Regions from separate parts of the Staphylococcus sp. CoH_129_LAB_1 genome, predicted to be linked through region 2. Evidence: riboswitches for the same ligand, from Rfam matches in the RefSeq annotation. Region 2 holds a riboswitch; each other region holds the start of a gene.
What was found. A riboswitch is a leader RNA that binds a small molecule or an ion and turns the genes downstream of it on or off. The one in region 2 is predicted to bind thiamine pyrophosphate.
Positions count from the first base shown of each region.

Region 1: linked by a shared signal. The riboswitch ahead of AC2FB1_RS01825 (thiamine phosphate synthase) and the one ahead of AC2FB1_RS09440 (ABC transporter substrate-binding protein) in region 2 are both predicted to bind thiamine pyrophosphate.
Region 3: linked by a shared signal. The riboswitch ahead of AC2FB1_RS03360 (ECF transporter S component) and the one ahead of AC2FB1_RS09440 (ABC transporter substrate-binding protein) in region 2 are both predicted to bind thiamine pyrophosphate.
Region 4: linked by a shared signal. The riboswitch ahead of AC2FB1_RS02695 (3-oxoacyl-ACP reductase) and the one ahead of AC2FB1_RS09440 (ABC transporter substrate-binding protein) in region 2 are both predicted to bind thiamine pyrophosphate.

Region 1 is NZ_JBXWKZ010000003.1:45,742-48,958, reverse strand. It holds gene AC2FB1_RS01830 (pyruvate MFS transporter) at 10-1,290, opposite strand; TPP riboswitch at 1,638-1,747, shown strand; gene AC2FB1_RS01825 (thiamine phosphate synthase) at 1,816-2,406, shown strand; gene thiO (glycine oxidase ThiO) at 2,399-3,217, shown strand, end outside.
Region 2 is NZ_JBXWKZ010000033.1:13,844-17,060, forward strand. It holds gene AC2FB1_RS09435 (hypothetical protein) at 1-59, shown strand, start outside; gene AC2FB1_RS09440 (ABC transporter substrate-binding protein) at 308-1,219, opposite strand; TPP riboswitch at 1,280-1,381, opposite strand; partial or broken gene AC2FB1_RS09445 (hypothetical protein) at 1,705-1,788, opposite strand; gene AC2FB1_RS09450 (PTS sugar transporter subunit IIC) at 1,748-2,749, shown strand; gene argF (ornithine carbamoyltransferase) at 2,908-3,217, shown strand, end outside.
Region 3 is NZ_JBXWKZ010000006.1:51,916-55,132, reverse strand. It holds gene AC2FB1_RS03370 (energy-coupling factor transporter transmembrane component T family protein) at 1-176, opposite strand, end outside; gene AC2FB1_RS03365 (ABC transporter ATP-binding protein) at 169-1,572, opposite strand; gene AC2FB1_RS03360 (ECF transporter S component) at 1,585-2,160, opposite strand; TPP riboswitch at 2,253-2,354, opposite strand; gene graF (glycopeptide resistance-associated protein GraF) at 2,560-2,679, opposite strand; gene auxA (lipoteichoic acid stability factor AuxA) at 2,830-3,217, shown strand, end outside.
Region 4 is NZ_JBXWKZ010000005.1:12,815-16,031, reverse strand. It holds gene AC2FB1_RS02700 (LLM class flavin-dependent oxidoreductase) at 1-1,096, opposite strand, end outside; gene AC2FB1_RS02695 (3-oxoacyl-ACP reductase) at 1,160-1,909, opposite strand; TPP riboswitch at 2,034-2,134, opposite strand; gene AC2FB1_RS02690 (5,10-methylene-tetrahydrofolate dehydrogenase) at 2,563-3,217, shown strand, end outside.

The sequences.
Region 1 (3,217 bases), on a different contig from region 2:
GTGTAAATATTATTTAATATGTTTACTTTCGTCTTTAATTAATGGTTTGTCTGGTGTAACGAAGAACCATAATACGGCTGCAATCACCGCTGGAATAATTAATAATTGGAATGTCATTGTCCAGCCAAGTGATGATACTAATGCACCTGCTAAAAACGGACTGATTAACGCACCAATATTTCCCCATAAGTTCATCCAACCAGATACTGTACCAGCAAAGTTACGTCCAATATCATTTGCTGCTGCCCAACTCATTCCCATTGAAATACCCATACCACCTAAGCCAAGTGATAACCAGAAAATGGTTACATATAAGCTTTCTGTATGAACTGCAAAGAAAATTGAGATAGCAAATACGATAAAGCCAACAATTGCAATTAATCCTCTCGCTACAAAACGACTTTGGCCACTACGTAAAATTTTATCTGAAATCGCACCCGCAGATAAAATTAAAATAAACATAATAAACCATGGTAAAGCGCTAATTGTCATATCTTTAAATTGTACATGATATTGTTCAGTTAAATAAGTAGGTAACCAAATTAAGAATAAAGCGATAACGAACTGAACAACGAAATATTGTCCTGCAATTGCGTAGAAACTCACGCGTTTGAAAAATTGATTCCAAGGTGCTACGGATTTAGTTGTTTCTACTAAATCACGATGTTGCATGATATACTGTTTTTCTGCATCATTGACCATGCGATGTTGCTCAGGTAAATCTTTTGCAATAATTGCCCAAAGTGCTGCAATCACAATACCAACTGCACCGAAAATATAGAATACTGCTTGCCAGTTAAATGCATTAACAATTGCGATGGTAATTACTGGTGCTAATACTGGACCGAAATATGATCCTGCTAACAACGCACTCGATGCTCTCCCTTTTTCGTCCTTAGCAAACCAAGTTGAATTGAATACTGCATTAGATGGATACATTGGCGCTTCTCCGACACCAAATAAGAAACGTACTAAATATAATAGACCATGATGTTTAATCATTCCCGTTAAAATTGTAAATGCACTCCACCATAATAATGCAATTGAAATCATCTTACGTGGACCAAATTTCTCTGCTAACATACCTGAAGGTACTTGCATCAATGCATAACCTAGTGAGAAGAATGAAGCTAATAAACCAAATTGTTGCTTTGTCATGTGAAGATCTTCCATCATTTGAGGTGCGATAAATGAGATATTAGATCTATCCATATATGCAATTACCCCAATAATAAAAAATGCGAGAGCGAAATACCAACGAACATTACTTTTCTTTTGTCTTTGTACCATAATTATTTTTCCTGCTTCCCTTTAAAGTTGTGTTGATTCTACTTACAAGTTGAAAATGAAAACTCCCAATCATGTCGTTCCCTTTTATTTTTAACCGCCTTTCGAGCCCCTTCTCATAGGCTTTCTGATATATTTTTTATAATATTAACAGTTTTTGTAAACGTTTACAATTACTTTTTTTAATATTTTTCATTTAATTTATAAATAGCTATATAAAAAGCGGTATGTGTTATGAAAAGTATATTGCTATAAATCTAATCTTTTTTGTAATTGAACTCTATTAGAAAAGGTTGTAGAATAAAAATGAAGCAAAAATGCTAATGTTTATTTTAAAAACAACCGAATAAACAATCCACTGGAAGTGCCTTTGTTTAAGGCTGAGAGTAAAGAACGAACTTTATAATTCCTGGAACCTGATCCAGTTTGTACTGGCGTAGGAAAGTGGCGACTAGGATATCGTAAAGTTAAGCAAAACGCTATTTCCCTACGACAGGGACATAGCGTTTTTTTGTTTAATAAGGAGTGATGTTCATTTTTATAGCGATTACGAAATATAAAGAGTTAACCAATGATGATTTACAACATTTTCTTGATATCTCAGATGGAATAGATGGGTTATTGTTTCGCACTCCCATGACACCAAGTGACTTATCTTCATTTTTAAAATCACTTATAGAACAAGGATTTCCTAAATCAAAAATCATTATTCATAGTGATATTCACTTGTTAGAACAACTTCACCTCTCTAGAATTCATTTTCGAGAAATGGATGACGATGCATTTAACTATAAATCTATTCATCCAAATATTGAGGTCAGTATGTCTACACATTCATTTGACTCTGTTAAAGCAGCTTATGAACACGATCTTGATTATGTCTTTTTCGGACACATTTTTAAGACGTCTTCAAAACCTAATCAATTGCCTCGATCAAAAGCAGAGATTCAACGTGTGTTAGAGATTCCTATTCCAATTTATGCCATTGGAGGTATCACTGAAAAAACGATTCCTCAATTACCTCAAGGGTTTAAAGGAATTTGTGCAATTTCTTTCTTTATGAACGCATCTTTACAACAAATTGAACTGTTGAGAAAGGAGTGGTTGAAAGATGCATGATGTTTTAATCATAGGTTCTGGTGTCATTGGCATGTCTATTGCACGCCAATTAAGTCAATCTCACCTTGACATTGCACTTATCGATCGTGACGTACCAGGTAAACACGCGTCATATAAAGCAGGTGGTATGTTAGGTGCTCAAAATGAATTTACTGAAGATACTGATTTATTTAGATTAGCGCTTGAATCAAGAAGTCTCTTTCCTCAATTATGCCAAGATTTAGAAGACGAAACCGGCATCGATATTCAGTTTCAAAATTCTGGCTTAATTAAAGTGGCTAATCGTCCTGAAGATGTTGAAAGTTTAGAGAAGCAATATCAATTTTTAAGTTCACTAGATTCTAGCGTAATTATCCTTTCTGATAATGAGCTTGCCCGTTTAACGCATGGTACAGTGATATCAAGCGAAATGGCTATTTACATTCCAAATGATGGTCAAATTAATGCAAATCACTATACTAAAGCTTTATTTACATCTTTAAAGCAACGTCAAATTAAGCGATATGTCAATACAGAGGTACAATCTGTTCAGCGCCAAAATGGGTACTACGATGTTGAAACGTCACAAGGCACATTACAAGCTAAGAAAGTCATTGTGGCAGCAGGCGCATGGACATCTAAATTATTAACTCAATACTCACTACCTAGAGATGTCGTCGGTGTAAAAGGTGAAGTCTTACTTATTGAAAATGACCATTTGGATTTAAAAGAAACCGTATTTATGACCAATGGCTGTTACATCGTACCAAAGTATCCAAATCGTTTCTTAATTGGTGCCACAAGTGAATTTGATAACTATTCAGTTGGTAAT
Region 2 (3,217 bases):
AAATTTTAACATTATCAGATGGTAAGACGACAAAACAAATTGGGATAAATGTGCTTTAGGTACAGCTGCTGATGCTGTTATTGACGGCATATCTGGTGGCGCTACTGGTGCTATAGCTTCATGTTTCTAAACATGTTCTTTCTCAATTAAGGAAAAATGAAGGAGTTCAGTCAATGCAAAGATTGGGTGGCGGCAATGCTAAAAATGAAGAAATATATTTAGATATTGAAGAGTATGGCAATATTTTAGAAGTAAAAGAGTCTCTTACAATTTAAAAATTGTAGAGACTCTGAATGTAAACTTGAGATTAGTTAGCATATCTACTAAATAGTAATTGATTTGTAAAATATTCTTTAGGTTCAATTGTTTGTTTAATTTTACCTGTTTCTTTTAACCATAATTGTAAATCATTGTAAAAGTCAGAACTCATTGATAAATCGTTAGTGAAACATTTAGCGGTTGCTTGTATTGTAGATTTATTTAAATCATCGCTTACATCTGTATTTGTATATGAAGAGTAGATATGAATTGCCTCTTCAAGATTAGTTTTAATGTATTGAATTGCTTTTTGTATAACTTTAATAAATGTTTTGATTTTTTCTTCTTCAGAGTGTAACTTATCAGGGGTAGTGATAAAAATTAATTGGCAAAAGTCAGGAACATTGTAATCTTTTAATGCGAAATAATCGACATTTAATCCTTTACTTTTGGCTTCTAAAATTTCAAAATTTTCAAAGATAAGTGTTGCGGCATCTGCTTTATCATTTAATAATGCATCAGTATGATAAAAACTATTATTTACTGGTATAATATCACCATCTGTATATTGAGCACCATCAGTTTCAATCATGGTTTTTGCAATAGCAATACCACCAAGACCTGGAGCTCCTGGGTACTGGAGACGTTTGCCAATTAAATCTTTTGGTGTTTTAATACCTTTATCTTTTTTATACATTATACCGCCATTGGTATGTAAGAATCTTGCAAAGCCTACAACATTTTGGTTAGATGCTTTATCTTCTACTAAATGGATAGGTTCTGTAATTGCGATATCCATTGTACCTTTTTCGATTTCATCTAAAGCATCAAAATGTTCTTCAGGTTCAATCATCTCAATCTCTAAATTTTGTTCCTTAAACCATCCTTTTTCTATACCTAAAATTAATGGCATGTGATCAGGATTTAAAAACCATTCTAAACCAACTCTTAATTTCTCCATAAAAAAATCCTCCAATAACTCAATTTTCTACGCAAAAAAGTGAATACTGAAAGACGTCAAGTAATATGTAAGTCACTTTCCTACGATGGTACTAACCAACAGGTTTAAGGGTTGAAAGTAAGTACTTTCTCTCAGCAATCAATCGCACCCCTAGTGAATATGTTGTTATATACATTTAACATAACATATATTCTAGGTTAATTAAATCTGATATTTTGTTTACATTTACTTTATCAGGTTATTTCATTTGTATATTTATATCATTTTATCAATCATTTCATAATGTGTAAGATAGATATATTTTGAAGTAATTAAGTAAAAAATAAACAAATTTTTCAATTTAATTTAAAAATTTAAAAAATTCCGTGAAATATATTTCGTTTTTTAGTAAACTGTCTACTAAGGAAGAAAGTAAGTAGTGAGATATTGTCTGATTTGAAGCCATACCTCACGTCTAAATTAAAAATAAGGGGATGACAGTAGATTATGGATTTACTAATTGGCACGTTGTTTTTAGTTTTAGTCTTAGTGATTTTTACGTTATTTACATATAAAGCACCTAGTGGTATGCGTGCGATGGGAGCTTTAGCCAACGCAGCTATTGCGACATTTTTAGTAGAAGCTTTTAACAAATATGTAGGTGGAGAAGTATTTGGTATTAAATTTTTAGAACAACTAGGTGACGCTGCGGGAGGTCTAGGTGGTGTCGCTGCTGCTGGGTTAACTGCCTTGGCTATTGGTGTTTCACCTGTGTATGCATTAGTTATTGGAGCTGCTTGTGGTGGTTTAGACTTACTTCCAGGCTTCTTTGCTGGGTATATTGTAGGTTATCTTATGAAATATACAGAAAAATATGTTCCAGATGGTGTAGATCTTATTGGTTCAATCGTTCTTCTTGCACCACTGGCACGTTTAATTGCGACGGGTTTAACGCCAGTAGTGAATAATACATTACTAAAAATTGGTGACATTATTAAAAGTAGTACGGACACAAATCCAATTATAATGGGGATTATTCTTGGAGGCATTATTACCGTTGTAGGTACAGCACCGTTAAGTTCAATGGCTTTAACCGCATTACTTGGTTTAACTGGCGTACCAATGGCAATTGGTGCTATGGCTGCATTTAGTTCGGCATTTTTGAATGGTACGCTTTTCCATCGTTTAAAATTAGGCGATCGTAAATCAACAATTTCAGTAAGTATTGAACCGTTATCTCAAGCTGATATTGTCTCTGCTAATCCGATACCAGTGTATGTGACAAACTTTTTTGGAGGAGCTGCTGCAGGTTTAATTATCGCTTTATCTGGTATGATCAATGATGCAACAGGTACAGCGACACCAATTGCAGGATTCTTAGTGATGTTTGGTTTTAATAGTCCAATGAAAGTGATTATCTATGGTGTTGTAATGGCCATTGTAGGTGGTTTAGCAGGCTTCCTTGGTTCTCTTGCATTTAAAAAATATCCAATTGTTACAAAACAAGATATGATAGATCGTGAAGAAAAAAGAAAAGTTAAAACAGCATAAACATGAGTTACTTCTTTGTCAAAATATGGCAAAGAAGTTTTTTTATTATCCATTTTAAATTTATATGTTCTTCTTTTTGTGTAATAATATAATAAAAAGTTACACATTATGTGTATTGGGTTTTAAATGTTAAATTTCTGACAAAGGAGTGGATCAAGATGCAAAATTTAAGAAATAGAAATTTTTTAACATTACTTGATTTTTCAAAAAAAGAAATGGAATTCTTACTTAATCTCTCTGAAGATTTAAAACGTGCAAAATATGCTGGAATTGAACAACAAAGATTAAAAGGAAAAAATATTGCTTTAATTTTTGAAAAAAATTCTACTCGTACACGTTGTGCTTTTGAAACAGCTGCATATGATCAAGGCGCACATGTCACTTATCTTGGACCTACGGGAACGCAAATGGGTGTGAAAGAAACACCTAAAGATACGGCACGTGTTTTAGGCGGTATGTATGACGGTA
Region 3 (3,217 bases), on a different contig from region 2:
AAAGCTGTACCATTGAAAGCTAATAAAAATATAAACATTAATAAAGAGATATAAATCATATAGTCAAAGTTGTGAACAAAGATGATAAATATAAATAATAAAACTCCAAGAATTAACTTTGTAATAATATTTACATCATCAACAAGTGTATGACGCTTTTTCCAACGTTCAAACATGTGGTTCACCTTCCCAATCTGAAACTTTTCCATTTTCTACTTCTAGTCGACGTGTTGGATAACGATTAATAATTTCAGGGTCATGCGTCACCATTACGATTGTTTGACCTCGTTCAACACGTTGTTCAAATAGTTTAATAAGTTGAAATGTATTATGACTATCAAGTCCAAATGTGGGTTCATCTAACAATATAATGTCGGCTTTTGAACTTAGGGCAGTTGCTACACTTAATCGACGTTTTTGGCCTGTAGAAATTTCAAAGGGGTGTTGATGTTTAACTTTTTCTAAATGTAAAAGTTTTAAAAGATGTTCAGTTTCTTCTTTCGACTTTGTTTTATCAAGATGATTATAATGGATATTTATCTCTTCATAAACTGAATTTGTAATAAATTGAAGTTCAGGGTTTTGGTATACAAGATACATATGTCGTGCAGCATCTTTGATTTTTTTTAATAATTTCCCATTATAAAACATTTCACCTTTATATTTCACTAATTGCATCATTGATTCGAGTAAGGTAGTTTTACCAGCTCCATTTTTTCCAGTAATTGTAATCCATTCTCCAGGATGGATATTTAGTTCAGGAATCTTAAATAACAAATTCTTACCGCGAACAATTTGACCTTTTTGAAATTTAAAAAGTGTTTTAGATAATTGCGGAGTTAAGTCTTTTCGGATAGGAGCGTAATCCCATGCATGTGGATGCCATACACCGAATTCGGTTAGTAAAGATTCACAATGATTGAGTATGTAATCAGGTGTATTATCAGCTATAATTTCCCCATCATAGTTCATTAATATGACTCGATCTACATGGTGCCAAATATGTTCTACTTTATGTTCAACAATTAGTACTGTTTGATCAGTCCATAATTGAATTAATCGTTGCCATAAGTCAGCAGTTGCTTGGACATCTAACATAGCTGTAGGCTCATCTAAAAAGAGTGTATCAGCTTTTTGTAAAATAGTTTCGACGATAGCAAGTTTTTGTTTCATACCGCCACTTAAATTATTTACGAAGGTTGAATCATCCACATCTAAGTCTACTGACGCAAGTGCTTTTTTAATTTGTTCATTCATGTCTGCTCTTGGTACTTGTCGATTTTCTAAGACAAAAGCTAATTCTTCATAAACTTTTGGCATACAAAATTGTGTATCTGGATCTTGAAAAATGACCCCAGAATGAGGGTCAATATCTAGTTCATCATATTTCATAGGTAATTCTATGAGGTTAGGAACAATACCACTAAGGACATTAAGCAATGTGCTTTTACCAGATCCAGAAGGACCTAGTAAAAGCACTTTTTCTTTATCTTTAATTTCTATATTTAAATTATCGAAAATTTTTCGATCGCCATTAGGATATTTAAGGCGTAAATTTTTGACTTTTAACACAATCATTTCCCCTTATAGGTTGTCATAGTCTTTTTGAGAGGCAGGACGGAATAATTTAGTAACGCCAGTTTTATCTAATGCTCTTACAATTAGATAAGAGAGTATACCTGAAAGTACAATACCACTAATAGCGCGAAAAACAATAAATAGAAGTAAGTTCCATCCTGCAACTTCATTTAAATAACCGTAAAAATAGTCTACAGGGAAAGATACTAATGCTGTTACTAAGCCTGCTAACATTGCTACCATCATTGAGCGTGATTTATATTTAAAAATAGCAAATACAACTTCACATGCAAGACCTTGTAAAATTGCATATACTATAGTTGGAATATCAAATTTACCCATAACAATTGTTTCTCCGGCGCCAGCGGCAAATTCAGCGATTAAGGCAATACCTGGTTTAGGAATGATTAAGTAAGCGACAATAGCTGCCATAAACCAAATACCGTACGTAAGTTGTTCTAAATGAATACCTGCCACCTGTGCTAAATTATACGGTAACCACCATAGGTTATAGATAATTGCAAAAATGACAGCAATCAGTACAGTTACTAAAATTTCTGAAAGCTTTAAACCTTTAGACATAAAACAGTTCCTCCTAAAAAAACGCACAACCTTCCGTAGAAAAGTTGTGCGTAAATTTAAATAAAAATGCTATTGATTATTAAGAACATAATTTATTTAAGTTAACACTTTCCTACGCTAGTATTTAACTAGATCAGGTTCAAAGGGTTTGAGGATAAGCCTCATCTCAGTACTGTACACCCCTAGTGCGTTTATATTTTCTTTAATTTAAATGTATGACTTTTAAAAGTGAATGTCAAGGTACTTTTAAGTAATAGTAATTTAAAAAAATAATTATTAATTAATGGCTCTATACATTGAATGACTCGTATAAAATTGACATAAAAATAAAGAATAGCGTATAAAATAATTTTTTATACGCTATTCTTAAAAAAGTATAAGTATTTGAAAATTATTAAATTAGTCTAATGTATTTTGAACGTCTTGTTTAGTTTGTTCAATATCGTCAGTTTTTTCTTCTTTTTGTTCTTTTAATTTTTCTTCATATTCTTTTGCTTTTTTTGCATCTTCATGTGTCATAGGACAACACTCCTTTTCAAAAATTACTTTACAATAGTAATATACCCAATCAATAAATAGATAAACTTATCTCAGTCTAGAGAAGTATTTTATTTTTTATTAAAGACAAGAATAGAAAGTTCATATATAATTAATTTTGAGGTGAACTGTATGTCTTTTCTTAAGAAACACGCCGAGATTATCTATAGTTACTTAATCGGTATCGTTTCACTCTTCACAGGTCTCATTATCTTAATCAATTTGTCTTTAATTCATAAATTAAAGGATAAAGGAAAAGTTGATTTAAAAATACATAATATATGGGACTTTCTTAATGCATTTTTTAGTGAAATAATTAGAGTGATGAGTAGATTCATAGGCAACTTTCCAGTTGTAAGCGCAGTCATAATTATTCTGTTTGGTATTCTAGTTATATGGATTGGATTTACATTATTTAGAACAACCAAATATGATTACGACATCTCAATTTTCTTTTTAGTCATTGGCATTTTATACTTCCTTATTACAATTACATTGATGACTCAAGTATATGGCTTTT
Region 4 (3,217 bases), on a different contig from region 2:
CTATTAATGTCAGATGTCCACCGCCTGCATTAAGGTAACTTAGCAGTTCTCTTACAGTAGGTTGCTTATCTTGAATAATTTCTAAGATGGTTTCATATCGACCAACGGGACCGTTAAACTCTTCTAAAGAAGGTAGTTTAGGCACAGGAGCATCTAACTCCCACTGACTACAGTCTTGTTGAATGAAAAAACTGAGTTGCTTTAAAGCAGCTTTGATAGGAAGTCGTTGATCAAGTTCTGCTTTCTTTTTCAATGCTTCTTCATGTGTATGACCTACATAAGTGACTAAGCCAGGAAAGACTTTAATATAACGCTGGTGGTCACGTTGTGCCATTTCATTATCTAAGCGCTCCCGATAACGTTTTGCTTGCTTCATATTCCAAGAAACAGAATATACTGCATCTGCATATTTAGTTGCTAAAGTGATACCTTGAGCTGAAGCGCCTGCTTGCATAGACACTGGTCTACCTTGAGGACTACCTGGTGTTGTGAGTGGCCCATTAATTTGGAAATAGTTTCCTTTGTGCTGAAGTGCGTTAATATGTGTATCATCAATTAATGTACCTTTATGTCTATTAGGTTTAAAATCATTCGTATGCCAAGAATCAAATAATCCATTCATGACTTGAGCAAACTCTTCAGCTTTCTTATAGCGTTCATCATGGTTAGGCAGATGCTCCATGCTATGATTTTGAGCTTCCATGTCTGTCATGGAAGTGACTAAATTCCATCCTACTCGACCACCACTAATATGATCTAAACTAAGTAACTGACGTGCTGCGGTGAATGGATTAGAAAATGTACTTGAAATCGTAGGAACTAATCCAACATGTTGTGTGACTTGAGATATAGCAGTTAAGTTAATCAATGGATCGAACCAAAAACTTGGCATCGAAGTATAGCTTGGAATAAATGACTGATTATCTGCAAAAAAAACTACGTCTAACAACCCTTTTTCAGATAACTGAGCTAATTCTTGATAGTATTGAATATCACCGATACGTTCAATACTTGAATTGGGAAGTTGCCAAGCAGCTTGGTGATGACCACATCCATAGATTAATACACCGAGATGAAGTTGATGTTGATGAGTCAATTTAATTTTTCACTCCAATGTTCTTGTTATTTCTATTCTAAGATAAGCAAGACCAGTCCTATATTAATTCATGGTTAAACCACCATCTACAGTAATATTTTGACCGGTTATACCATTTGCTGCTTCGCTACTTAAATAAGTAACCATATTTGCAACATCTTGTGGGGTAGTGACTTTACGTATTGGAGTCGTTTGCGCAATTAAATCAAAGACTTCCGGCGTAGTGACAGCACTAGCATCAGTTGTTTTAAGTAATCCTCCTGATACCACATTAGCTGTAATACCATATTGACCTAATTCAGCAGCAATATTGCGTGTGAATCCAATCAACCCAGCTTTAGCTGTGGTATATTCATGATATGGTACAACAGGATTTTGATATAAATTTGTACCAATACTTACAATTGTACCTGAGCCACGTTCTATAAATTGAGGAATGACACTTTGAGTAACATTAAAAGCGCCTTTCAGTGTACCATCAATTTGTTGTTGGTAGTCATCCCATGACAAGTCTTTAAATGCTTTTTGGACAGTAGGATCAAATTTGAAATTAACTAATGCATTATTGACAACAACGTCAATTTTACCGAAATGAGATGTTGCTTCTTTCACTAAGCGCTCAACCGCTTCACGTTGCGTCACATCTGCTTGAATTGCGATAGCTTTGTCACCAAGCTCCTCTGCAAGTGCTTCAGCTGTTTCACGACTTTGATTATAATTAATGATGACTTCAAATCCTTGTGTAGCTAATGTTCTTGCAATTACTGCACCTAAACCACGGCTACTTCCAGTTACTAATACTGTTCTCGTCATAAATATTGTGCCTCCATTTACTTCATTTACAGCAAAAAAATATGCAACCTTCACATTAGGAAAGTTGCATTAAAAAAGATATATATCATAATTGAGAATAGTTTGAAATATCTCAACAGATTACCTATTTTACACGACACTTTCCTACGCTAGTATAAGCTAGTTCAGGTTCAAAGGGTTTGAGGTTATACCTCATCTCAGTTTTAAACACCCCTAGTGCATATAATTAAACTATAGTTTCACTTTATGACTTCTATTATCAGAAGTCAAGCGCTCCCATTAAAGATTATATTGATTACTTTTTTATTTGAATATAAAAATAAAAATTTATATAATTTATTTTTATAATAATTTTCAATTATATGATTGAAAATCAGATATACCGTGCTTAAAATAGACGTTACACTAAAAGGTAAGCCCATCAGATCATTTTGATTTAAATACGAATAAAGTTAAAGTGGATCTTACACCATGGAAATATCGTTATGTTGTAGGCGGTGTGGTTTTAGGTTTAGTTGTAATTGCATACATTATCTTTTTACCACTAGTACTCGCAAAATAATAATGAAGATATAGGTGTACGTTTTTATAGGAGAATCATGCTCTTAACGTACGCCTTTCTTTTTATTTTTCACAGAAAGGAGGATAACACCATGCATAATATTGGATTGATACCTTCACCAGGTGTCGCTCATAAACATGTAGAAGCTGTTATTCCAGATATAAAAGCACATCTGAATCGACGTATTAATGACCAACAAGATTGGAACTTCGACATTCATATTGATTTAATGATAGGTTCAGCTGAAGATGTACATGAAAGTATTGATAAAGCAGCAGAAATGAAAGATAAGCATGATTGGGATTTTGTTGTATGTATCACAGATTTACCAAGTATTTCTGGAAATAAAGTGGTCATTAGTGATTTCAATAATGAAAAACAAGTAGCGATGCTATCTTTACCTTCATTAGGTTGGATAGACCTACGACGAAAAGTAAGAAATAGTTTAACATCTATTATTGAACAATTGTATTACTCAACATCAAGAGTTGCTCCAAAGATTCATCCTCTTATACATCCTAAAGCAGTAAAGCCAAATGAAGATGAAACGCCAAAGCAACGTTATATTCATCGATGGTTTATTCTCAGTTGGATTCAACTAATTTTAGGACTCACACGTGCAAATGAACCATGGAAAAATATTTTTAATTTTAAAAAGATTATTTCAGTTGCTTTTGCAACTGGAACTTATGTATCGATTTTTTCTATGCCTTGGGAACTGAGTATCCAGTACTCCATAGTAAGAT